2 regions of the Bradyrhizobium sp. TM102 genome follow, and region 1 is predicted to be linked to the other one. Evidence: predicted binding sites of a transcription regulator. Region 1 holds the regulator's gene; the other holds the start of a gene.
The links. Region 1 encodes LexA, which represses DNA repair genes until DNA is damaged. Its sites were predicted from a motif close to TGTTCNNNNTGTGTTCNG; they were not measured.
Positions count from the first base shown of each region.

Region 2: the regulator LexA is predicted to act here: its motif matches at 3,902-3,919, upstream of GDN70_RS29325 (DUF3072 domain-containing protein).

Region 1 is NZ_AP021855.1:3,991,159-3,998,876, forward strand. Features, by position in the region: gene GDN70_RS19110 (ComEC/Rec2 family competence protein) at 1-1,593, shown strand, start outside; gene GDN70_RS19115 (GAF domain-containing protein) at 1,603-2,544, opposite strand; gene GDN70_RS34990 (hypothetical protein) at 2,761-3,195, opposite strand; gene lexA (transcriptional repressor LexA) at 3,765-4,466, opposite strand; gene glp (gephyrin-like molybdotransferase Glp) at 4,643-5,854, opposite strand; gene GDN70_RS19135 (hypothetical protein) at 6,078-6,284, opposite strand; gene GDN70_RS19140 (HAD-IA family hydrolase) at 6,454-7,077, opposite strand; gene GDN70_RS19145 (alpha-hydroxy acid oxidase) at 7,092-7,718, opposite strand, start outside.
Region 2 is NZ_AP021855.1:6,174,498-6,182,215, forward strand. Features, by position in the region: gene GDN70_RS29290 (HAMP domain-containing protein) at 1-721, shown strand, start outside; gene GDN70_RS29295 (HWE histidine kinase domain-containing protein) at 736-2,223, shown strand; gene GDN70_RS29300 (hypothetical protein) at 2,321-2,542, opposite strand; gene GDN70_RS29305 (hypothetical protein) at 2,685-2,942, shown strand; gene GDN70_RS29310 (hypothetical protein) at 3,038-3,286, shown strand; gene GDN70_RS29315 (hypothetical protein) at 3,393-3,599, opposite strand; gene GDN70_RS29320 (hypothetical protein) at 3,619-3,840, opposite strand; gene GDN70_RS29325 (DUF3072 domain-containing protein) at 3,956-4,150, shown strand; gene GDN70_RS29330 (DUF6496 domain-containing protein) at 4,230-4,532, shown strand; gene GDN70_RS29335 (hypothetical protein) at 4,546-4,908, opposite strand; gene GDN70_RS29340 (Do family serine endopeptidase) at 5,185-6,717, opposite strand; gene GDN70_RS29345 (universal stress protein) at 6,924-7,718, shown strand, end outside.

The DNA of each region.
Region 1 (7,718 bases):
GCGATCACGGCTTCAGTCCCGCCCGATGCCGGCGGCCTGCGGCTGCGTTATGCCGCCTTCATGCAGGGCCTGCGCGATGCGATCGACGCCCGCATCCGCGCCACGCTCGAGGGCGACAACCGCGCGATCGCGACAGCGCTGCTCACCGGGCGGCGCGATGCGATTTCCACGCCGGTCAACGACGCGATGTTCATCTCGGGGCTCGGCCATGTGTTGTCGATCTCCGGCTATCACATGGCGGTCGTCGCCGGCGTCGTCTTCTTCGCGGTGCGCGCACTGCTGGCCTTGATCCCGGGACTGGCGGCCGGCTTTGCCATCAAGAAATGGTCGGCGGCCGCAGCGCTGGTGGCGGCTGCGTTCTATCTGCTCTTGTCTGGCGCGGAGGTCGCGACGCAACGTTCGTTCTTCATGACGGCGGTGGTGCTGATCGCCGTGATGGTCGATCGCCGCGCCATCACCTTCCGTACGCTCGCGGTGGCGGCGCTGATCGTGCTCGCGGTCGCGCCGGAAGCGCTTGTGCATCCGAGTTTCCAGATGTCCTTTGCCGCGACGCTCGGTCTCGTCGCGCTGGTACAGATCGGCATGCCGAACCTGTTTGCCTCACCCGATCATTCGGCGACCGCGCGCGTCGCGATGTGGGGCGGCCGCGAGATCGCGATGCTATTCCTGGCCTCGCTGATCGCCGGGCTTGCGACCACGCCCTACGCCGCCTTCCACTTCCACCGCGTCACGCCCTACGGCGTGCTCGCCAATCTCGGTGCGATGCCGGTGGTCTCGGCGCTGGTGATGCCGGCGGGGCTGCTGGGATTGCTCGCAGCGCCGTTCGGGCTCGACGGCGTGTTCTGGTGGCTGATGGGGATCGGCATCGACTGGATGGTCGCGGTCTCGCGCTGGGTGGCGGCATTGCCGGGCGCGGTCGGCCGCATCCCGGCGTTCGGCATCGCGCCGCTGATCGCAGCGAGCCTGGGGGTCATCGTGATGGGCCTGTTGCGTACGCCGTTGCGCTGGGGCGGTGCCGTCGTGCTGCTGGTTTCCATCGGCTGGGGGCTGTCGGTGCGCCAGCCCGATATCCTGATTGCCGGGGACGGCGCGAGCGTCGCGGTGCGGGGCGGGGACGGGCGTTTGCATCTGATCAGGGCAGGCAAGGACAATTTCGTGCTGAGGGAGTGGTTGGCTGCCGACGCCGATCCGCGCGATGCCGGCAGTAGCGCGCTGGCGAGCGGCATATCGTGCGACGAGTCGGGCTGCGTAACGCCGCTCGCAGACGGACGGCTGGTCGCGCTGGCCTCGCGCATCGACGCGTTGGCGGACGATTGCAACCGGGCTGCACTGGTGGTGACGTCAAGGCCCGCGCCGCCCGATTGTGCGGCGATGGTGGTGGATCGGCAGCGGCTCGCTCGCCAGGGCGCGCTGGCATTGACCCGGCGTGGCGACGGCTTTTCGGTTCAGGCGGTGAGGGCAAGAGGCACGAACCGCCCGTGGTTACCGGCCGGTGCGGGCGAAGGTGACTTCGACGGCAGCCTTGCGCAGAAGGCGGCTCCCCGCAGCCGCGACGCAACGCCATCGGAGACCGACTTGCAGGCCGACGATTGACGCCATCGATTACAGATACCAGGCCAGCACGGCTTCGAGCTTTGCCTTGCCGATGACCGGCAGGGCCACCATTCGGCTCAGCCCGGCTGCGCAGGCCTCAGAGCCCGCGATCGAGCCGTCATGAGTGAGATCGTCGTTGAGCGCGGGCATGCCGGCGGCCCAGGCGCCGCCGATGCTGCCTTCGCCTCTGGCAATGGAATTGGCGGCATAGCGGGCGGCAAGGTCGGTCTGCGCGCTGCAATCGCCGGCGCGAAAGACCAGCGCCGAACGGGCCTCGTTCGGGACCCAGATCTCGAAGCGTCGCGCAATCGGCGTTGCCTGCGCGGAGAGGAAAGTCAGGACCCAGGTTTGGTCGGTGCCGGTTCGGTAGGGCACGCCGACACCCAGATTGATCCCGACCTTGGCTGCGTCCTCCCAGCGCAGGAAGCTCTTGGCGTCGTGCAGGTCCTTGATGATCAGCGGCAGGCCCGCCTTCCAGGTGCGTCCGGGAAGTCCGAAGCCGCGAGGAAATTTAGTGTGGCGCGAGTTGAATTCGAACATGTCCGCCGCGCCGTAATAGCCGTCGACGAGGCCCATCTCGTGGGAGAGATCAGGATCGTTGTGCCAGAGTTCGATCGCGCCGACATGCGCCTCGTCGTCGCCGCAGAACAGCACCATCACGGCTTGCAGAAATTCGCCTGCAAACACCGGCACCGCCACGCCGCAGGTGAGGCCGGCGGCGACGGCCTGATCGGTCCGCTTGAAATAGGAGTTGGCGAATTTCGTGAGGATGACGGGATGGCCGCAGGCCCAGGTCTTGCCTGGAAGCCCCTCGTCATATCCGAAGTGCAGCTCTTCGCTGACGGCCTTGAACGCGGACAGCCCTTCATCGTAAAGGCCGCCGCCGAATTCCAGCCGCATGCGCGTCCGGTCAGGCACCCAGAGTTCAACAACGCGAATAAAGGTTTTCATCGAGCGTGTCCGCCGCCTCAAACCACGACAGCATCGGTCATTTGGCTGCGGAGCGGAGGTTCAAAATTCAGGCAGGACGGCCCAAACTTCGTGCGGCGACGAGGTGCGGCGGCGCTCGCCGATCGAATTTCGTGAAACACAAACCCACCGGGCTCGCCGGCATCGGCCGGCGACGGCATTTCAATCCTGGCCCCGGACCCGCCGGGCCGGAGGGCGTCAGCCGATCGGCAGTCGCGTGACCGTCGGGCGACTGTCGGCGATGATCTGCGGCTTGTGCTCGCGCTCGCCGATCGGCTGGGTCACCGGCAGTTGCAGCACGGTTGCGCGCTGGCCCTCGACGAGCTGCGTCACCAGCACGGATTTGCCGTCCGGGAATTCGATCGCATCATGATGGCGATCGGGAATGTGCGGATCGATCTTGCCGAACTTGCCGACGCGGGAGTTGACGGTGCGCGTCCAGATCCAGCGGTTGTCGTAACGGACGTTATCGGCGAAGGCGAGCTCCGTTCCCGGCAGCAGGCAGACCGCGACGGAGAGATCGGCTTCGGAGGCGAAGCCGCGCGTCGAGGTGCCGCGGAATGTTGTCGTGACGATCGTCTCGCCGACTTCTGCGGGGCGCGTCGCGACGGCATGCAGGCTGTAGTCACACATCGGGTGCTCCTCTATGCAGAGATAGCGACCCGCACCCCTTTTGGAGGCGCAGGCCCCTACCAGAGTGGAAGCACGTGACGGTCTGCTTGGTTGTAGGCAAATCTGCGGCTGGGATCCGCGAGCCCCGATCACATTATCTTTTCCATCTTTTCCGAAGTCGATAGGAACAAAGTCGGCTTCCGTGCATTTGGCAGGCGCGCGTCAACGAGGCGAAACCAGCCAGCCCGAGTATCGTCAGCTCGGCTGCGTGCGCGCTGCATTGCGGTCGTTGCGGATTTTCTGGATCACGGCCGTGTCCTAGCCGACATGATGATGCGACATGATGCGACCAGCGTTGCTGCGGCTGCGCTCAAACGATCCGGCGCATTTGGGCTGTCCCCCTCGAACTCGAAAGGCCGCGAAGCGATGTTGCTTCCCGCGGCCTGCCGAGGATGTCGCGAAAGGGGGAGGGGCCGGACAATCTGGGCAGAACCAGAAAGACTATCCAGCCGGAGCGGACCATCATCCGCTCCAATCTCTGATCGGCGATGCCGACCGAAGGCGCGCGCGAGGCGCTGAAGACTCCGGTATCAGTACTTGCGGTAAAGCCCGATCAGCTTGCCCTGAATCTTCACGCGGTTCGGCGGCAGGATGCGCACCTCGTAAGCGGCGTTGGCGGGCTCCAGCGCGATCGAGGCGCCGCGGCGGCGGAAGCGCTTGAGCGTGGCTTCCTCGTCGTCGATCAGCGCCACCACGATGTCGCCGGTATCGGCGCTCTCGTTGCGCTGGATCAGCGCCATGTCGCCGTCGAGGATGCCGGCCTCGACCATGGAATCGCCGCGCACTTCGAGCGCGTAATGCTCGCCGGAGCCGAGCATGTCTGGAGGCACGCTGATGGTGTGGCTGCGGGTCTGCAACGCCTCGATCGGGGTGCCGGCCGCGATGCGACCCATCACGGGCACCGCAACGGGCCGCTCGCCCTCGTCCGCGGACGGGCTGGAGCTCGCGCGTAGCTTGCCGAGATTGCCCTCGATGACGCTTGGCGTGAAGCCGCGTCGGTTGCCGGCGGCAGCCTGGAGCTCCGGCAGCTTGATCACTTCGATGGCCCGGGCGCGGTTGGGCAGCCGGCGGATGAAGCCGCGCTCCTCCAGTGCGGTGATTAGGCGGTGGATGCCTGACTTCGAGCGCAGGTCGAGCGCATCCTTCATCTCGTCGAAGGACGGCGGCACGCCGCTTTCCTTCAAGCGTTCGCTGATGAACCGCAGAAGCTCGTATTGTTTGCGCGTTAACATCTCGACCAAAGTCCCCCGGTTGATGTCGTTCGATTCCGAGACGATGAGTTCAGCGATAAGCCGCTACATCCTCGAAACAAATCATGAACGGACACTATATGTTCGATACATGTTCCGCAACTGCTTAATTTACCGTGAACAGAGCGAAACTCGCGGAATGCGTGTGGCCGCGCAGTTCAGACGGGGAGCCGCAGCACTTCGCAGGGGCTGCCGGCCTCGGCCTTTGGCGCAAACGGTGCGCGCACGAGAAGTACCTGTGCTGCAGCAAGATTCGCAAGCAGAGAGGAGTCTTGATGGCTGACGGGAAGGGCGACGAGCGTGCCGTCGTCGCGCGGCTCCAGGCGCGCGCGCAGATAATCCTCGCGCTGGTCATTGGCGCCGAGATCGCGGCCCAGCACGGCGCGCTCGCGATGGTGATGAATCACCGAACGGCCCGACAGCGCGCGAATCAACGGCACCATGAACAGGAAGGCGCACACGTAGGACGACACGGGATTGCCGGGCAGGCCAATGACGCCCATCGTCCCTAAGCGTCCGTGCATCATCGGCTTGCCGGGCCGCATCGCGATCTTCCAGAACGCCAACGCGATGCCTTCGTCCTTCAGCGCCTGCTGGACCAGATCGTGGTCGCCGACCGATGCGCCCCCGGTCGTGACCAGGACGTCGGCGCCGCTTTCGCGCGCGCGGCGGATGCCGGCGGTGGTGGCCTCCAGCGTATCGGCGGCAACACCGAGGTCGATGGTCTCGGCGCCCTCGCTGCGGGCGAGCGCGTGCAGGGCATAGCCGTTGGAATAGACGATCTGGCCGTGCCCGGGCGTCGAGCCCGGCATCACCAGTTCATCGCCGGTGGCGAGGATCGCGACCTTCGGACGACGGCAGACGGCGAGTTGCGGGTGATTCATTCCAGCGGCGAGGGCGAGATCGCGCTCTGTCAGACGGGTTCCCTTGCGCAGGAGGACGTCACCCTCGCGGAAATCAACGCCGGCGGGGCGGATGTGCCGACCCACGATCGCGGCTTCCTTGATCGTTATGTGCTTGCCCTCGGCGATCGTGTCCTCCTGGATCACGACTGCGTCGGCGCCGTCGGGAACGACGCCGCCGGTGAAGATCCGCACGGCTTCGCCGGCGCCGACCCTTTCCGTGAACGGACGGCCCGCTGCGACCTCACCGATCATCGTCAGCCTGGAATCGATCGTTGCCGCATCGGCCGCGCGCACGGCGTAGCCGTCCATCGCCGACATCGCCTGGGGCGGTTGGGTGCGCCGCGCAGCGACGTCCTGCGCGAGCACGCGATGGTAGGCTTCGTCGAGTGAAACCATCTCTGCAGGCAGCGGCTCTGCACCCGCCAGCACCGCAGCAAGGGCGTCGGAAACCGGCATCAAGGCCACGGCGAAACTCCTGCTCGGCACGTTCGGACGAAATTTTCCGACAGTCTTCTAGCCGAGCGCGGGAGCAGAGGCAAAAATGCGGGCACAATTTATCTTGCCGCTTTCCGGCCCTGGATCGAAGGCAGGCTCAGGCCTGGCGTGGCATGATCCAGAGAACGAGGCCGATCGGCAGGAGGGTGGCGATGGCGAGGACGAGAATGACGAGTGCCACGGCCGGCATCGCTCAACTCCCGCTCGGCCGGTCCGGCCCGTCGTCCATCGCGACGTCGGGAGCCTTCGGCCCTTGATCCTTGTCGGGCAGCGGATCGGCCTGGGATTTCAGGTCGGCGGCCTTGCTGATCAGCTTGGCGGAAAGGTCAGAATCCGAGGTGGTTCTTGCGAATTCAAGCAGGAGAGAGGCTTGCTTGGTGAGATAGGTTTTGCCCAGCACGTCCATAAGTCCGGTGTAGAAGTCCCAACGGACTCAAGAGTCCGGAAGGGGCCATTCCGTTCCCGGAACTCCGTACAAAAATGCACAAAGCGCTCTGGTTCCTCATTTTGGGCAAAATTGGGTCCGGGAAGGCTGCCCGACGTTGGCGCCTCCCGATGAGCGGAGATCGTCAGATGCCCAATGCCTTCAAGGCGTTCTCGACGTCGCGCGGCGACGTCACATGCACCGCCGTCAGCCCGCGCGACCGCGCGCCTTCGATGTTCTCGGCGAGGTCGTCGAAGAACACGATACGTGCTGCGGGCACGCCGATCGCGGCGACGACATGGTCGAAGGCTTCCGCGTCGGGTTTGCGCAGGCCGATGCTGGACGACAGATACAGCGCGCGGAAATGGCCGAGCAGTTCGCCATATTCCTTCGAGAAATAGTCAACATGCGGCCGGTTGGTGTTGGAGAAGGCATAGAGCGGCATCTGTTTCGCCGCGCGCGGCAGCAGCTCGGCGATATCAGGCATCTCGCCGGCGAAGATCGCGTTCCAGCCTTCCAGGAACTGGGCGTCCGAAATGCCGATGCCGAGCGAAGCACGCAGCGAAGCGAAATAGTCCTCGTCGCTGATCTTGCCGACCTCGTGCAGCCGGTAAGCCTCGTCACGCACATAGCGCGCGACGATGGCCTCGGGCTGGCAGCCGGCATGTCCCGCCCAGCAGGCGATCGCCTTGGAGAAGTCGATGTCGAGCACCACGCGCCCGAGATCGAACAGCAGCGCATCCGCGCTGCCGGGAGAGAGCGATGTCATTGCGTCCTTTTCACTCAGTATCGATACGGATCGTGGTCGAACAGCGGGAATGCGCTGAACACGCTCGGCGCGTTGGTGGCGGTCGCCGGATGCAGGCAGGATTTGTCGACCTCGGCAAATGACGTGGCGCCCAAAAGGCCGAGGCAGCGCAGCACCTCGTCCTCCAGCAGCTCCAGCATCCGCGCGACGCCGGCCTCGCCAGCCGCCGCCAGCGCCCAGCATTGCAGCCGGCCGATCCCGACCATGTCCGCGCCCGCCGCGATCGCCTTGACGATGTCGGTGCCGCGACAGATGCCGCCATCGACCATGATCTTGGCGCGGCCCTTCACGGCATCGACGATCTCGGGCAGCACATGCATGGCGCCGCGGCCATGGTCGAGCTGGCGGCCGCCATGGTTGGAGACGTAGATCCATTCGACGCCGTGATCGACCGCGATCTGGGCGTCCTCGGCGGTGGCGATGCCCTTCAGGATCAGCGGAATCCTGAACTTGTCCTTGATCATCTTCACGGTCCGCCACTCCAGGCCCTTCTGGAAATCGCCGCCGGTGGCACGCAGGCGGCTCTCGCGAACGTAGCGCTTGGCGATGTCACGCTCACGACGGCTGTAATGGGCGGTGTCGACGGTCAGGCAGAAGCCGGC
Region 2 (7,718 bases), 2.2 Mb from region 1:
GACGACGGACACCGGCGCCGGCGCGCTCTCGACGCTGCGGGAGGCGCCCTGCGATTGCGTGGTGCTCGACCTCAGGCTGCCCGACATGAGCGGTTTCGAGGTGCTGGACCAGATCCGCAACGACGAGGCGCTGTCCAACGTCCCGGTCGTCGTCTTCACCGGCCGCGAGCTTTCGGCGGAGGAGGATGCGGAACTCCACACCATGGCGCGCAGCATCGTGGTCAAGGGCGTGGAATCGCCGGAGCGCCTGCTCGACGAGACCGCATTGTTCCTGCACCGCGTGATCACGGAGCTTCCGGTCGAGAAGCAGCGCATGCTGGAGAAGCTGAACAGTTCCGACGAGGATTTGATCGGCAAGACCGCGCTGCTCGTCGACGACGACGCCCGCAACATCTTCGCGCTGTCGAGCGTGCTGGAACGGCGCGGCATGAAGGTGCTGACCGCCACGACCGGCCGTGAAGCCGTCACCCTGGTCGAATCCAATCCGGAGATCGCCATCGTTCTGATGGACATCATGATGCCGCAGATGGATGGCTACCAGACCATCGGCGTCATTCGCGAAAACCAGGCCTTCGCCCGCCTTCCGATCATCGCGCTGACCGCCAAGGCGATGAAGGGTGACCGGGAAAAATGCCTGGAGGCCGGCGCGTCCGACTATCTCGCCAAACCCGTCAACACCGATCAATTGCTGCTTGCGATCCGCATGTGGCTGCACCGATGAGTTTGGATCCGCGAATGGACCACGAAAAGGTCAACATCCTCCTCGTCGACGACCAGCCGGCCAAGCTGCTCGCCTATGAGGTGATCCTGAAGGAACTCGGCGAGAACCTCGTGGTCGCTTCGTCCGGACGCGAGGCGCTGGAGGTGCTGCTCAAGACCGAGATCGCGGTGATCCTGGTCGACGTCTGCATGCCCGAGCTCGACGGCTTCGAGCTTGCCGCGATGATCCGCGAGCATCCGCGCTTCCAGAAGACCGCGATGATCTTCATCTCCGCCATCCAGGTCAGCGACATCGACCGGCTGCGCGGCTACGAGATGGGGGCGGTCGACTACGTGCCGGTCCCGGTCGTGCCGGAGGTGCTGCGCGCCAAGATCAAGGTGTTTGCCGAGCTCTACCGCAAGACCCGCGAGCTGGAACGGCTGAATCAGGAGCTCGAGGATCGCGTCCGCGCACGCACGGCGGAACTGGAGAACTCCACCGCGAAGCTGCGCGAAAGCGAGCAGCGGCGCAGCATGGCCATCGCGGCCGGCAAGATGGGTTCCTGGGATTGGGACTGGATCAGCGGCGACTGGATGTGGGACGAGGGGCAATATCGCATCTTTGGCGTCGGCCCGGAGAGCTTCGAGGTCAATCCGGCCAACGTCCAGGCGCTGTTGCATCCCGACGACGTCGATCAGTTGCGCAAGGCGATCGCCGAATTCAACAAGGGCACGCGTGCCTATGAGACCGAGTTCCGCATTGTGCGGCCCGACGGCGAGGTGCGCTGGTGCGTCGGCACGGCGGCCGCGACGGTCGACGACAGCGGTCGCGTCGTGCGCGTGAGCGGTGTCACCGTGGACATCACCGAACGCAAGCGAGCCGAGGAACGGCAGAATTTGCTGGCGCGGGAAGTCGATCACCGCGCCAAGAATGCTCTGGCGCTGGCGCAGTCGATCGTCCGCCTCACCCGCGCCGACGAGGTCAAGGCCTATGTCAGCGCCGTCGAAGGACGCATCAATGCGCTGGCGCGCGTGCACACCATCCTGTCGCTGTCGAGCTGGCAGGGCGCGGAGCTCTCCAAGCTGATCGACGAGGAGCTTGCGCCCTATTCGCTCGGCGGCCAGATCATATTGGCGGGTCCGGAGGTCCAGTTGCTGCCGGCGACGGCCCAGACGCTGGCGCTCGCGCTGCACGAGCTCTTTACCAACTCGGCCAAGTATGGCGCACTCTCGACCAGGTCGGGACGGCTCACGATCGGCTGGCAGGTCGAGGACCAGCTGCTGACGCTGAGCTGGGAGGAATCCGGCGGTCCGCTCGTCATGACGCCGAAATCGCGCGGCTTCGGCACGCGGAGCCTGCTTGCGAGCGTCGAGTCCCAGCTCGGTGGACAGGCGCAATTCGATTGGCGAGCCGAAGGACTGTTGTGCCGCCTCAAGGTGCCGCTGACACGCAAGACGGCGACGGCCGCCCCCGGAAAATTCGACGCCCCCAGCTCAGCCGAATTGCAACGCGCCTCGGGCTAAAGCGCGATGCGATCAGGATGAAGCGTCATCGCGCTTTGGTTTGTTGTTTGAGCATGATCTTTTCGGAAAACCGCTGCGCACTTTTCCGGATCATGCTTTAGCCCGACGCCGCCATCCTGGTTTGCCGCGGCGGCCGCGCTTCCTCGGCGAGGCGTCCTTCGAGCCAGGCTTCCGTTTGAGCGAGGTCGCGTAGCGCCCTCGCGTAGCGGCGGGCCGCACTTCGCTCCGCACCGCGCGGCAGTTTGCGGGCCTTGCGCAGCATGTCCGCAGCCGCGTTGCGATAGGCCAGCGAGCGGTAAAGAAAGACTACCTTACCCATATCGAATGTTCCCGTTTTGCTGACGCTCATCCTCGCAGGCCCGGCATGAACGTCGGATGAAGCCGGTGATGACAATTCCTTCATGCGTTTGGAACCGGCGAATATGGCCCGCGTTTGCATGTCAGTTCGGGATGCGGTTCCCATGCGCGCAAAAAAGTCGTCGGACCTGATCTCTCCCACCGGCCTCATCAAGCTGATGACGCATGCGATGATGGGCGCAGCCCTCGGCCTCGCCTTCAGCCTCACGCTGATCCTGTCCAATCCCGCCGTCGCCAAGCTGCTCGATCATGGCGGAAGCCAGGCCGCAATCGTCTTCGCCCTCACATTGGTGACGACGTTCGCGATCGGCGCGACACTCACCGGCGTCGTGTTCATCCTCGCAGAGGACAAGCAATCTTGAAGCGTGCGTGCGGCCCGGCAGATGCGTTTGTCGGGAACTCCTTCGGCAAATGGCGGTTGGCTGCCTGCGTCAATTTAACTCAGGGAGTTCCCCGCATGACAACGGCAAAACTCGTTCTCACCGCAATGTTGGCCACCGGCCTCGCCGCCGCGCCGCTCGCCGCACAGGCCAAGTCGCACAAGGCCAAACACGGATCATCGATGTCGTCCTCGCAGACCACGGGCGCCAACACCAAGGCCTCGAAGGGCGCGGATCCTTCCGGCCAGGGCGGCTCCGGTCCCGGCTCGGACCAGGGCGGCACCATGACGAACAAGAGCAGCAAGGGCATGAGCAATACCAAGTGAGCTCAGGCCGACATGACATCAAAAGCCCCGCGGCGACGCGGGGCTTTTTTTCTTGATGCGGGATCGGCAATCGAGCGCCACATCGTCGAGCGCCGGCGTCAGCTCGTTACGGGCGACGCGTTTCAGAGTTGAGCGGGCGGCTCGCAGCATTCGTCTTCACGAGTTGCTCGAGCTGCGCCCGCTTGCGTCCGATCAGAAGTTGGGCCGCAGCATCGTCGAGCCCCGCACGCTGCAATTGCCGGATGGCCGAGCCCAATTCGAGAATCTCGGCGCGCAACCTCAAGATCCGGTAAGTGTCCGGGTCCTCCTCCACGGCGCCCCCCCAAAAGGTGTCAGCGCCGCGTGCTCGCGCGCTCGGGACCGACGGCTGTCTTCACGAGACGAAGGCGCACCCGGTCGCGAACGTCAGGCAGGACATCGCCGCCGCCAGCAGCCTTCCATTCGCCGATCAGCAAATTGACCTTCCGGCGCAAATCCATCTGCGCCAGGGCTTGCTGGACGCAATCGCGGTCGCCGTTGATGAGATACCGCACGGAGGCCTCGACGCCGGCCATCTCAACCCTCAAGGCGCTGATTTTACGTCGAATTTCATTAATTCTGTTGTCCATGGCTTGTTAGAACAAAATAAGAACATATAGTCAAGTCACGATTTCAGGACGGAGAAGCGACATGCAGGTTCAGGGCAAATACGACGCCAGGGTTTTCCTCGCCGAGCAGATGACACGGACGCAGGGGCTGAGGTTGAAACGGCTAAGCGAAGAAGCGTATCAGCCCGCGCAATATGCGCGCGATCTGTCCTTCAGCGAGGCCGCACGTCGTATCCAGGTGCTGGAAGCCGAGATCGAGCTGGCGAATTCCTTCTAGGCTGCGCCTGGAACACTGTCCGCGTCCTTCGGAACCATGCCCGTGTCGAATGGTTCTCCCCGGCCAAGGGAGAACATGCATGGCACGCAAGGCAAAGAAGCGCAGCTACTCGCGCAGCGCCGGCAGCGATGTCGAGAGCGAGATGCGCCGCTACAAGAAGGGCACCGCCAAGAGCGGTCGCAAAGGCCGTGGCGGACGTGTGAAGAGTCGCAAGCAGGCGATCGCGATCGGACTGTCGAAGGCACGCAAGAAGGGGAAGAAGGTCCCGAAGAAGGCCGCCAAGAAGACCTCCAAGAAGACGTCCAAGAAGACCTCCAAGAAGAGGACGACCAAGAAGAGGACAACCAAGAAATCGTCGAAGCGCAAATCCAGCAAGCGCTGACCGTTGGCCTGTGTCAGATCATGCTGCCCGGCATGAAGCAGCGGATCGAAACGCCGAACGCGGTCTTCACCGGCCACACCATGGTGCGGCCGGCGCGGTTCGGCTCGGTGATGACGGCTTCGTCCGGCACCTCGATCCACTCGCCGTCGAGACGCACGCGATAATGCCCGTTATGCGACTCCCAGTCGGGATCGGCGACGGCAAAACCATCCGCATCCGAACAGCACGGACCAAGGTGGCTGCGCAGGCTGTCGAACCATGGCTTCAGGGGTGAGTCCGCGTAGCGGCCGTCGTCCCGCCCGAGAGCGTTTCCGCCCCAGAGCACGAATGGCGCCACGAGTAGCGCCCTCCTCAGCGAGAGCTTCAATCGATCCATGTCGGCACCGATCAAATGCGAACCAGCGGCCAGTTCCGGAAACCGGCGGCAAGTTCGAAGTTCCACGCTTGCAACTGGTCCCGGTGGCATCGTTGCCGCCGGCGACCTGCACGAGTCGGAACTTTGATGAGCGAACACGGCTTTTTCGGACGAACCGCGTCATCGTCGCTGCCGTTAACGAGAATGTTATCGATTGCCTCCCGGGAGTCCTGAAGGCGAACGAAAAAGGCGGCCTCGAGGGCCGCCTTTCTTGATCCATGCCGATCGGCGTTCGCCTCAGGCGAGTGGTACCGCGACGAAGCGGGTCGCCTGCGCGCTTCTGACCTGCAACAACACGCTACGCTTGCCGGACGATTTGGCCTGCGCCAACTCCGAGCGGACGTCGCCGACATTGGCGACGGCCTTGCCGCCGACGTTGAGGATGACGTCGCCGGTCTGGATGCCGCGCTGCGCCGCCGGCCCTTGCGGATCGACTTCGGTGACGACAACGCCCTTCTGGCCAGCGCCCTGGACGTCACCGGCCGGAGCCAAAGCAAGACCGAGGCGCGGCGTGCCGGAGCCCGGCTGGTCCTTGCCAACATCGGCCTTGGCCTGCCGTTCGTTCGGCAGTTCGCCGAGCGCGAGCGTCACCGTTTTGCTGTCGCCTTTGTGGAAGACGTCGAGCTTCACTGAGCTGCCAGGCGCAAGAGTCGCGATCGTGCGGGCGAGGTCGCGGGAGTCCTTGATCGCGGTGCCGTTGACGGCGGTGATGACATCGCCCGCCTCGATGCCGGCCTTGGCCGCCGGGCTGCCATCCTGCGGACTGTCGACGATCGCACCGCGCGCCTCCTTCAGCCCGAGGCTGTCGGCAATCTCGGCGGTGACCGGCTGCACTTGCACGCCGAGCCAGCCACGGGTCACCGCGCCCTTGTCCTTCAGCTGCGCGACGACGAGCTTTGCGGTCGAGGCCGGAATGTCGAAGCCGATGCCGACCGAGCCGCCGGAGGGCGAGAAGATCGCAGTGTTCACGCCGATCACGTTGCCGCTCATGTCGAAGGCCGGGCCGCCGGAATTGCCCTTGTTGATGGGCGCATCGATCTGGATGAAGTCGTCATAGGGGCCGTTGCCGATGTCGCGGCCACTGGCAGAGACGATGCCGGCAGTCACGGTGCCGCCGAGGCCGAAGGGGTTGCCGACCGCGACCACCCAGTCGCCGATGCGCGGCTTCTGGTCGGAGAATTTGACGAACGGGAAGTCCTTCTTGCCGTCGACCTTGATCAGCGCGAGATCGGTCTTCGGATCGGTGCCGACGACCTTGGCGGTGTAGCTCGTGCCGTCATCCATGGTCACCTGCACCGACTCGGCGTGGTCGACGACGTGGTTGTTGGTCACGGCATAGCCGTCGGCGGAGATGAAGAAGCCGGAGCCTTCGCCCGTGATCATCTGATGGCGCTGGCGCGGCATGCCGTTCATGCCGCCCGGGCCACGGAAGCCGAACTGCCGCGAGAACTGGTCGAACGGGGTGTCCTCGTCCTGATCCATCCGGTTCTGCTGCAGCATCGCGCTCTTGTCGTTGTCCTGGTCGATCTTGACCCGCACCGAGATGACCGCGGGTTTGACCTTACTGACGAGGTCACCAAAGCCCGGCGGCGTCGCGGCGGATTCGGCGGCCTGGGCCGGGGTAATGAAGGAGCTCGGACCGAACGGCGAAGAGCCGGGAGCAGCCGCCAGCACGGCCACGCCGAGCGCGGCCACGGTGCCGAGCAGCGCAAGCCGGCGCGGCCTCAGGATCTTGCGGGACGTGGTGTCGGAATTGACGCGATCGTTCATGTCGAAATGTCCATGTTGGATAAGGTGTCGCCTTGCCTCCAACATGGCCATCGTCACCTTACGACGTCCCGTCCATCCGATTAAATCTTCGCAAAGAATGCGCGGGCCCCGGGAAAGTCGTCCCTGCGCATTTGATACAGCTCAACGCGGGTCCTTCGGGCAGTGAAAAAATGCGGCCACCGGATGATGTTCATCGGAGGCGCGCCATGTACAAAGACATTCTCGTCCACATCCCCACCGAACGCCCCATGCGCTGCGCGATCGAAGGCTCGATTTCGCTCGCGGCGCGGTTCAACGCCCATCTCGACGCAGTCGCGATCGGCTATGTTGCGACCAGTGCGGCTTACGTGATGGAGGGCGGCGCTGCGGTCGCGGCCGTGTTCGAACTGGAACGCGAGCGCGCGGTAGAGCGGGCCGAGGCCGCGCTGGCGGTGTTTGGCATCGAAGCGGCGAACGCCGGCATCTCCTACGGCTGCCGCGCGCTCGGCGCGATCCCGGTAGACGCGGCCGGCTCGCTCGGCGAGATGGCACGGTTGCACGACCTCAGCGTCGTGCTTCAGCCAGATCCGGCGCAGGGCTCGTTCGACAACGACGTGCCGCGCGAGATCCTGTTCCAGGCCGGCGGCCCGGTGCTGTTCCTGCCCTACACCTTCCATGGAGCTTTCAAGGCGAACCGGATCGGCATCTGCTGGGACGGCAGCCGCCTCGCGGCCCGCGCCGTGCACGATGCCGCACCGTTCCTGGCGCGCGCCGATGAGATCGTGATCATCACCATCAACGAGGCCGATGCGGTCTCCGACGAAGCTTCAGCGAACGGTCTGGCAAGACATCTCGGCCGGCGCGGACTGTCGACCCGCACGGTCGGCCTGTCGGCGACGCGCGCCGACATCCAGCCGACCATCCTGTCGCTGGCGGCCGACGAGGGCCTCGATCTCCTGGTGATGGGCGGCTACGGCCATTCGCGGTTGCAGGAGCGCGTTCTCGGCGGCGTCACCCGCGCC